Regions from separate parts of the Lactobacillus sp. UMNPBX4 genome, predicted to be linked through region 2. Evidence: predicted binding sites of a transcription regulator. Region 2 holds the regulator's gene; the other holds the start of a gene.

Region 1 (4,440 bases), on a different contig from region 2:
TATCTTGCAAATCACTTTTAGTTTAGACAATTCTAAGGCGCCAGAAATTGAAAAAGAATTCAATGAAAAGCATGAACAAAAAATTTCTGCATTTGGATCTGCTAATACTGCTATTGATACTAATGTTTATGGTATCAATAAAGGCGCCGGTTTAAAGCATTTATTAGCCAAATTAAACTTAACTGGTGATGATCTAATCGCATTTGGTGATGGCGGCAACGATATTGCTATGCTTGATTTTGCAAAATACTCTTATGCTATGGCTAACGGGATGCCAAGTGTTAAAGAACATGCTAAATATATCGCACCTGCCAATACTGAAAATGGTGTCTTCAGGGTCCTACAAAAATATTTAGACGCTGAGAAATAGATATACAAAAAAGGCAATGAACCTAAACGTTCACTGCCTTTTTTAATGAAATAAATTATTTGGTCAACTTTTCTGTACTTTCAAGTAATTCAGCACGTTGAGCTAAATTCATGTAAAGTCTGTTGTTTGAAACAGCGATACCTTCAATTTCACGACCAGTGTGGAATTGATAAGTATCCTTGACTTCACCATTACGAGCAATTTTAGCAATTACATCGTTAAATGCAAGATAGAAGTTGTCATTCTTAGCATCGTATGTGAAACCTTGAGTATAAGTATTTGAAACAATACCAGTCTTAGTTGCACCTACCATAGTTGGATACCAGTTATCACCTTTACGGTTGAATTCCCAGTATTCAGTTTGGTTCTTTTGCTTGTTGTAAAGAGTTGTATACATCTTGTGATCACTTACAATAACACCATCATGGAAGTAACGGCCTTCTGAGTCGCTACCATTCCAGCATTTGAATGTCCAAATCTTATTAATGCTCATATCGCTCTTACGGATTTGAAGCAATTCTTCTGATCTATTGCTCTTATATGATGTCTTATTATCATAGTTAACTACATAAATATACTTATCAGTTGCGCCCATAGCTTGACCGTGACCAATTGGGATATATGGACTTACCTTAATATTTTTAACGTAAGAATTGAACTTCTTTTGAGACATATCAAGCAAGTATTGACCATTAAAAGCATTAGTCAAATGGTTTAAATTATAAGCAATGATGTGACCATTAGAAATTTTAGTACTGCTGAGTAAACTAGTGTAAAGCCAGCCGTCTGACATAGCAATACCTTCTGGAATATGACCTACACGGTTAATGTAATCGTCGTCTTTAATGTCTCTAGCAACACTAAGTAAAACTGGTTGGAAGAAACGAGTCTTAAAGGTCATATTACCATTATCAGTAGTGTAACTGTGCTTTGCTTTATCCGGAGCAAAGTCAGTCTTAGTTACGTAGTTAGATGAACTACCATAGTAAGTCTTCCAAGATTTTAGGTCACCACTAAATGGTTGTGCTGAAACACTATCTGCATCAGCAACGCCTTCTTTAGTACTCTTTCTTACAGTAACTTTTACAGTAGCTTTAGCACTACCATAACTATACTTAACCTTGTAAGTACCTGGTTCAGAACAATCAATTGCATCTTCAGAAATTGTAATATCTTGGGTAGGAATAACGGTTCCCATATAGTTAGTTACATAACTAACTGCATCTTCTGGAGCAAAATCAGAATGACTATTTCTTACTAAACTTACAGTCTTAGGAACAGCAATAGTGTTTCTAGTAAACCAGTTTTGGTTAACATATCCTACTTTACGGCCATTAACATAAATGCGCCAGTAGGTACCGTTTTGAGTTTTAATTCGTTGATCAGATTGAATATGAGCATATTGATAGTCACTGGCATCTGCTAACTTCTTAACAGGCTTACCATTCTTAATGCTCTTATAAACATTGTAATGCTTATTACTACCTACTTTAACCATCAAATCGTAAGAAGTACTGGTTTGAACTGGCTCCTTTTTAGCAGTTGAACTATCTTTAGCTTTGTCTGTTTTAGTAGTTGACTTAGAATTAGCGGCAAAAACAGGATTTGAATAACCCATTAATAAACCAACACTAAGTGCAACAGCTGATGTGGCAGTTAAAATCTTATTTGTATATTTCAAGCTTGTCCTCCTACAATATTACAACAGTATTTTACATAGTTATTATAATATATAAACAATATTCTCAAAAATACAATTTGAATACAAGTAAATCTCTTTATTTGACACTTTTATTACGAAGTGATTTAATTAGCACAGTACTTAAAAGAGTGCTAATTAATACGAAATAAATTTAGGAGGCAAATATATGCTAGTACCTACAGTTATTGAACAAACTGCTCGTGGTGAACGTGCTTATGACATTTACTCACGCTTATTAAAAGATAGAATTATTATGTTGAGTGGCGAAATTAACGACCAAATGGCTAACTCAATTATTGCTCAATTGCTTTTCCTTGATGCACAAGATAACACTAAGGATATTTCACTTTACATTAATTCACCAGGTGGTGTAATTACTTCTGGTCTTGCAATTATGGATACTATGAATTTCATTAAATCAGATGTATCAACTATTGCAATTGGTATGGCTGCTTCAATGGCTTCTATTCTTTTGACTAGTGGTACTAAGGGTAAGCGTTTCGCATTACCTAACTCTACTGTACTTATTCACCAACCTTTAGGTGGAGCACAAGGTCAACAAACTGATATTCAAATTGCAGCTAACGAAATTTTAAAGAGTCGCAAGAAGATTAACGAAATCTTACACGAAACTACTGGTCAACCTTTGGAAAAGATTCAAAAGGATACCGAACGTGATAATTACTTAACTGCTGAAGAAGCTAAGGAATACGGTTTAATCGATGAAATTATGGTTAATAAGAAGAAGTAATCATAAATTATAATCAAAAGAGGATTTGCGTGTGCGAATCCTCTTTTTTTAATCTCTCAAATTTTCAGCCAATTCATGTAACTTTTTGAATCGATGATTAACACCAGATTTTGAAATAGGTCCATCCGGAATTTGATCCGCTACTTCTTTTAAAGTTAATTCTGGATGAGCTAATCTAAAACGTGCTAAAATCTGTAACTTTTCTGGTAAGCTGTCGATTCCTTTTTCTTTTTGAATCAACTGAATATCTTCTACCTGTTTTGCAGAAGCGGAAGCCGTCTTTTTCATATTAGCTGTATCACAATTAACCAAGCGATTAACCGAATTACGCATGTCTCGCATGATTCGTAAATCTTCAAAATTTAGCATAGCATTTAATGCTCCAACTACATGCAAAAAATCTCCGATTTTAGCTGCTTCCTTAAGGTAGACAATGTAACCTCGACGACGTTTCGTCATCTTAGCATTCAAATAAAAATACTCATTCATCAACTTAGCTAAATCTTCATTATGATCTTCATAAGTTGAATAAATTTCTAAATGATATCTACTAGTCTCAGGATTATTAACGCTACCGCCAGCTAAAAAAGCACCTCTAAGATAAGACATTGCACCTTCCCGTGACTTCATAATTCTCTGTGGAATTCTGGTAACTAATCCTCGAGCAGGATCCCAAATATTTAAGTTTTCCAATATTTCTTGCACGTCACGATTAAGTCGAACTAGATACTGATTATTCTTTTTTAATTTCATCTTACGAGAAACAATCAATAATGGTTCAATTCCATATGCAACTTTAATCAGTTTAAAAATTCTTCGTGCAATAGCGGGATTTTCTGTAGTGATATCTAGACTAAATTGATGATCATGAAGATTTAAAACCCCATTCATTCGCAAAAAAGCAGCTAACTCTGCTTTAGCATGCTCTGGATGCACCTCAAGCGAAGTTAGCTCCTTTTTGACTTCACTAGCATAACTAGCCATTATTTTCCTTCATTCTTTTACGTGACATTGCTTCAAATGCCAAATTCATTATTTCCTTTGCTACTTTTTCTCCATCATGAAAGACCAACCCGTGTCGTTGATCAATAAAATCATCGGTAATAACACGACAATTTTGCGCTCTCAAACCATTAAAGTCATTCTTAACAGGTTCAAGATATGCATCATAATCCTCTGGGTGGAATTTACTCATATCAATTTTAGCTCCGTTAACTAAAGCTGTATTGATATAGTTTCCACCTAAGTGACGATTGATTACCTCCACGTGCTCTGCATCGCTAAAGTGATCAGTTTCTCCACGTTGAGTCATGATATTACAAATATAAACTACTTCAGCCGGGGTTTCTCGAACCGCTTCACCTAAATTAGAAATCATCAAATTAGGCAAAATAGAAGTAAATAAACTACCTGGACCTAAGACAACTGCATCTGCCTGCATTATCGAAGCTAAAACAGGTAAAACTGCTTTAGGTGTGGCATTCGAATTAGTATCTGTTACCCAAACACGTTTGATTCTTTTATCTTTTGAGGTAATCTCCGTTTCCCCGGCTTCCGTGGTACCATCAATAAACTCGGCGTTTAACGTTAAAGGTTCGTTAGATGCTGGAAAGACGT
Region 2 (4,440 bases):
TGAATTTGTGGAACACCACGTGGTGCTGGTGGAATATCAGTTAATTCAAAGCGACCAAGGGTCTTATCATCTGCAGCCATTGGACGTTCACCTTGCAATACGTGGACATCTACTGCTGGTTGGTTATCTGCAGCAGTTGAGAAGATTTGACTCTTTGAAGTTGGGATAGTAGTGTTTCTGTCAATTAACTTAGTGAAGACACCACCCATGGTTTCAATACCAAGTGACAATGGAGTAACATCAAGCAAAACGATGTCCTTAACGTCACCTGAAATAACACCACCTTGGATAGCTGCACCTAAGGCAACAGCTTCGTCAGGGTTGATTGAGTGGTCGGGTTCTTTCCCAGCCCATTCCTTAACTGCTGCTTGAACAGCTGGAATACGGGTTGAACCACCGTTTAAGATAACCTTATCGATATCGTTTACAGTTAAACCAGCATCCTTTAATGCATTGTCAAATGGTACCTTAGTCTTTTCAACTAAGTCACTAGTCAATTCATCAAACTTAGCACGGGTAAGGTCAGCTTCAAGGTGTAATGGACCAGCTTCACCAGCAGAAATGAATGGAAGTGAAATGTGAGTTGAAGAAACACCTGACAAGTCTTTCTTAGCCTTTTCAGCAGCATCCTTCAAACGTTGCATAGCCATCTTGTCCTTAGACAAGTCAACGCCATTTTCATCCTTAAAGTTCTTGATCAACCAATCCATGATACGGTTATCAAAGTCATCACCACCAAGGTGAGTATCACCGTTAGTTGATAATACTTGGAAGACACCGTCACCTAATTGAAGAACGGAAACATCGAAAGTACCACCACCAAGGTCGTAAACTAAGACCTTTTCATCTTGGTCTTTGTTTAAACCGAAGGCTAATGCTGAAGCAGTAGGTTCGTTGATAATTCTTTGTACATTCAACCCAGCGATCTTACCAGCATCCTTAGTAGCTTGACGTTGTGCATCGTTAAAGTAAGCAGGAACAGTGATAACTGCATCAGTTACCTTTTCACCTAAGTAATCTTCTGAGAACTTCTTGATGTATTGTAAAATAAATGCAGAAATTTCTTGTGGTGTGTATTCCTTGTCACCAACCTTAACCTTGTAATCTGCTTCACCCATGTGACGCTTAATTGAAACAATAGTGTTAGGGTTAGTAATAGCTTGACGCTTAGCTACTTCACCAACTTGAATTTCACCATCTTTAAAAGCTACTACAGATGGAGTAGTACGGTTACCTTCTGGGTTAGTAATAATCTTTGGTTCTTTACCTTCAAGAACTGCAACTGCTGAGTTAGTAGTTCCGAGGTCAATACCAATAACTTTTGACATGTATAAACTTCCTCTCCTATTGAGCAACTACAACCATTGCTGGTCTTAGTGTCCGATCTTTATATTGATATCCTTTTTGTAAAACCTGAACAACGTGATCTTTTTGATCATCATTTTCGGCTGCTACAGTTTGAACAGCTTGATGCAATGTCGGATCAAATTTTACGTCTTCAGCTTCAATCTCAACGATGCCATGTTCTTTCAATGCTTTAGTTAATGAATCAAGCGTCATCTTAACGCCCTTCTTCAGTTGCTTGGAAACATCATCATCGGCTTCTACGCTTAAAGCTCTCTCCAAATTGTCTACAGCAGGCAAAATATCTTTAGCTAAGCTTTGAGATTCATACTTAATAAGTTGAGCTCTTTCTTTTGAATAGCGATTTTGCATATTTTGAATTTCTGCTTCGCTACGAAGATACTTATCTTCAAGCTCCTTATTCTTATCTTTTAAATCAGCCAATTCTTTAGCTAATTTTTCATCATGTTTATCATTTTTTGCTTCCTTACCTTCAGTTGCCTTTTTCTTAACATCCTTAGGTGTTGAAGCATTTTCTTTTTCATCTAAATTCTTTTCACTAGGAAACTCTTCTTTACTCACGGCTAACCTCCTCTATTATTGAAATTTACCGTAATAATCAAGTAACTTCTTGGCTAATTCATTTCTGAAGTATTCTAGAAGCCCTATCATTTGAGAATACGGCATATTTGTTGGCCCAAGTAAAGCTATTGTTCCTTTACCATGGGAGCCGACACTATATTCAGCTGTCAGCAAACTATAATTTTTTAATAAATCATTCGGCAATTCAGATCCTAACTTTACCTTAACTGGGTATTTTTCAGTCTTAGGATCAGCCTTAATATTCATCAAATTAGAAAACAAATTATCTCGATCAATTAATTCATAGAGTGAACGTATATCATTTACATTATTCTCAGTTGTATTGTTCAATAGATTAATTTGTCCATCAACATACATCTGCTCACTAGCCGCATCTTTTAACACGTCTTCAACTAAGCTAAATAATTCGTTAGCATGATCACTACCTAATTCGTTTTTAGCAAGTTCACTTAGCAATGAAACATTAATTTCCTTTAAACTCTTACCAACTAATTGGTCATTAATCATTCGAACCGCTTTTTCAATTTCTTCACCATGAATATTATGTGGTAAAGCATAAACTTGATTTTGGACATTGCCATCACTCGTCACTAGAATTGCCATCACTTGTCTAGAAGACAGGGGAACAATCCTAAAACCTGTAATTTTAACATCCCTACTCTCAGGTCCTTCAGCAAAAGCAGTGTAATTAGTTAAATCAGATAAAATGCGTGCTGCTTCTTGTACGATTTCATTCACCTGATGAAAAGGTCGATCTAATTGTGTCCCAATCGTGTTATAAACAGACTCTGGCAACTGAAGCGGTTCAACTAAATTATCAAGATAATAACGATATCCATCACTTGACGGAATTCTTCCGCTAGAAGAGTGTGTCTTCTCAATTAAGCCTTGATCTTCTAGGACCGCCATTTCATTTCGAATAGTAGCGCTTGATACTTTAATTGGTAACTGCTTCATCACCGTCTTAGAGCCAACAGGCTCATGCGTTTGTGTGAAGTCTGTAATAATTGTTTTTAAAATAAGCTCTTGACGCTCGGTCAACATAATAATCGCCCTCACTTTTAGCACTCGTAATTCTCAGGTGCTAACAATTAATATGATACTATAAATTAGCAGAAAAACAAGAGGAGTGCTAAAATTTCTTCAAATTATTTCAAAAAATAAAAACTGAAGAACTTAGTTCAAAATTGCTAAGTTCTTCAGCTTCTCGTTACGCATTACTTCGTGCTTCTTGTGCAAAATAATGTTCAATTTCTATTTGGTCTTTCTCTAATTGTTTTTTCAATTCTTCAAGGCTGCTAAATTTAATTTCGCCTCTAGTATATTTATACCATTTAATTTTTATTGGCTGATCATAAATATCCTGTTTAAAATTAAATATATATGATTCAATAAAAATTTGTTCAGGTTGGCCAATCGTTACATTATAACCGACACTAGTCATAGATTCATACCACTTTCCAGCTACCTGCGTTTTAGTGGCATATACTCCTATTTTGGGAATTACCTTATGACTAGCCCAAACTAAATTAGCTGTTGGGAAGCCTAATTTATGGCCATTTCTTTTACCATGACCAACGATCCCGCTCATCACATAATGGTGACCCATTAATTGAAAAGCTAATTCCATCTTACCTTCCCTAATTGCCTGTCTAATTTCAGTTGAACCTATTTTTTTACCATTAAAAATCTGCTTAGGCATAACGAAAATTTCAAATCTATCCTTCGCAAATTTTGGTAAATTCTTCATATTAGCAGTCTCTTTAGGACCATATGTATAATCAAATCCAGCTACTACTGTATCTGCATTGAGTTTAATTATTACATTATCTACAAAACTCTGTGCATCTATCTCGCTAAACTTTTTAGTAAATGGCATTACGGCTAGATAATCTACACCTAGTTCTGCCATTTTATCTGCCTTTTCATCTAAAGTTTCTAAATACTTAAAGTCTTTTTTGGCAGCATAAATTTCCTTCGGATGACGATCAAAAGTTAATACTACTAATGGTAATTTCTTTTGATCAGCTATTTTTTTGGCTTTATTGATTAAGCGTTGATGACCTAAATGAACGCCGTCAAAAAAACCTAAGGCTAGAATAGTTTTTGAAGATATGGTATTTTCGCTAACTGGATAAGTTAAATGAATGATTTTCACAACTAATCCCTTCATTTCAGTTATTCATTTTGAATCAACATTAAACTTGGGCGATATAATTTTCCCTTATTCTCATAAATCGCCTTGACTTTTTTATTGTACCTTAATGCGACTTTTTTAGCATCTATTTCTAACGAAATACCTGCTCCATTTTTCACTTTAAGCCATTTTCCTTCACTTAGATCAACTTGAGGATAGTCTTTAAAGAAAGCGTCAATTGGTTGAATCAATTCTGCAGCTTTTTCAGGATTCTCTTCAATTTCACTTAACTTAACGGCCTGAGAAATATCAAAACCTGAGCTAGCTACTCTTCTTAAGTAAGTCATAACTGCTGG

Evidence for each region. Region 2 encodes HrcA, which represses chaperone genes, less so after heat shock. Its sites were predicted from a motif close to TTAGCACTCNNNNNNNNNGAGTGCTAA; they were not measured.
Region 1: the regulator HrcA is predicted to act here: its motif matches at 2,181-2,207, upstream of clpP (ATP-dependent Clp endopeptidase proteolytic subunit ClpP).

The regions. Positions count from the first base shown of each region.
Region 1 is NZ_PCZF01000011.1:40,238-44,677, reverse strand. It holds gene CP355_RS03575 (Cof-type HAD-IIB family hydrolase) at 1-370, shown strand, start outside; gene CP355_RS03570 (SH3-like domain-containing protein) at 426-2,051, opposite strand; gene clpP (ATP-dependent Clp endopeptidase proteolytic subunit ClpP) at 2,239-2,823, shown strand; gene whiA (DNA-binding protein WhiA) at 2,872-3,807, opposite strand; gene yvcK (gluconeogenesis factor YvcK family protein) at 3,800-4,440, opposite strand, start outside.
Region 2 is NZ_PCZF01000006.1:33,918-38,357, reverse strand. It holds gene dnaK (molecular chaperone DnaK) at 1-1,328, opposite strand, end outside; gene grpE (nucleotide exchange factor GrpE) at 1,345-1,926, opposite strand; gene hrcA (heat-inducible transcriptional repressor HrcA) at 1,942-2,991, opposite strand; gene ribF (riboflavin biosynthesis protein RibF) at 3,158-4,120, opposite strand; gene truB (tRNA pseudouridine(55) synthase TruB) at 4,126-4,440, opposite strand, start outside.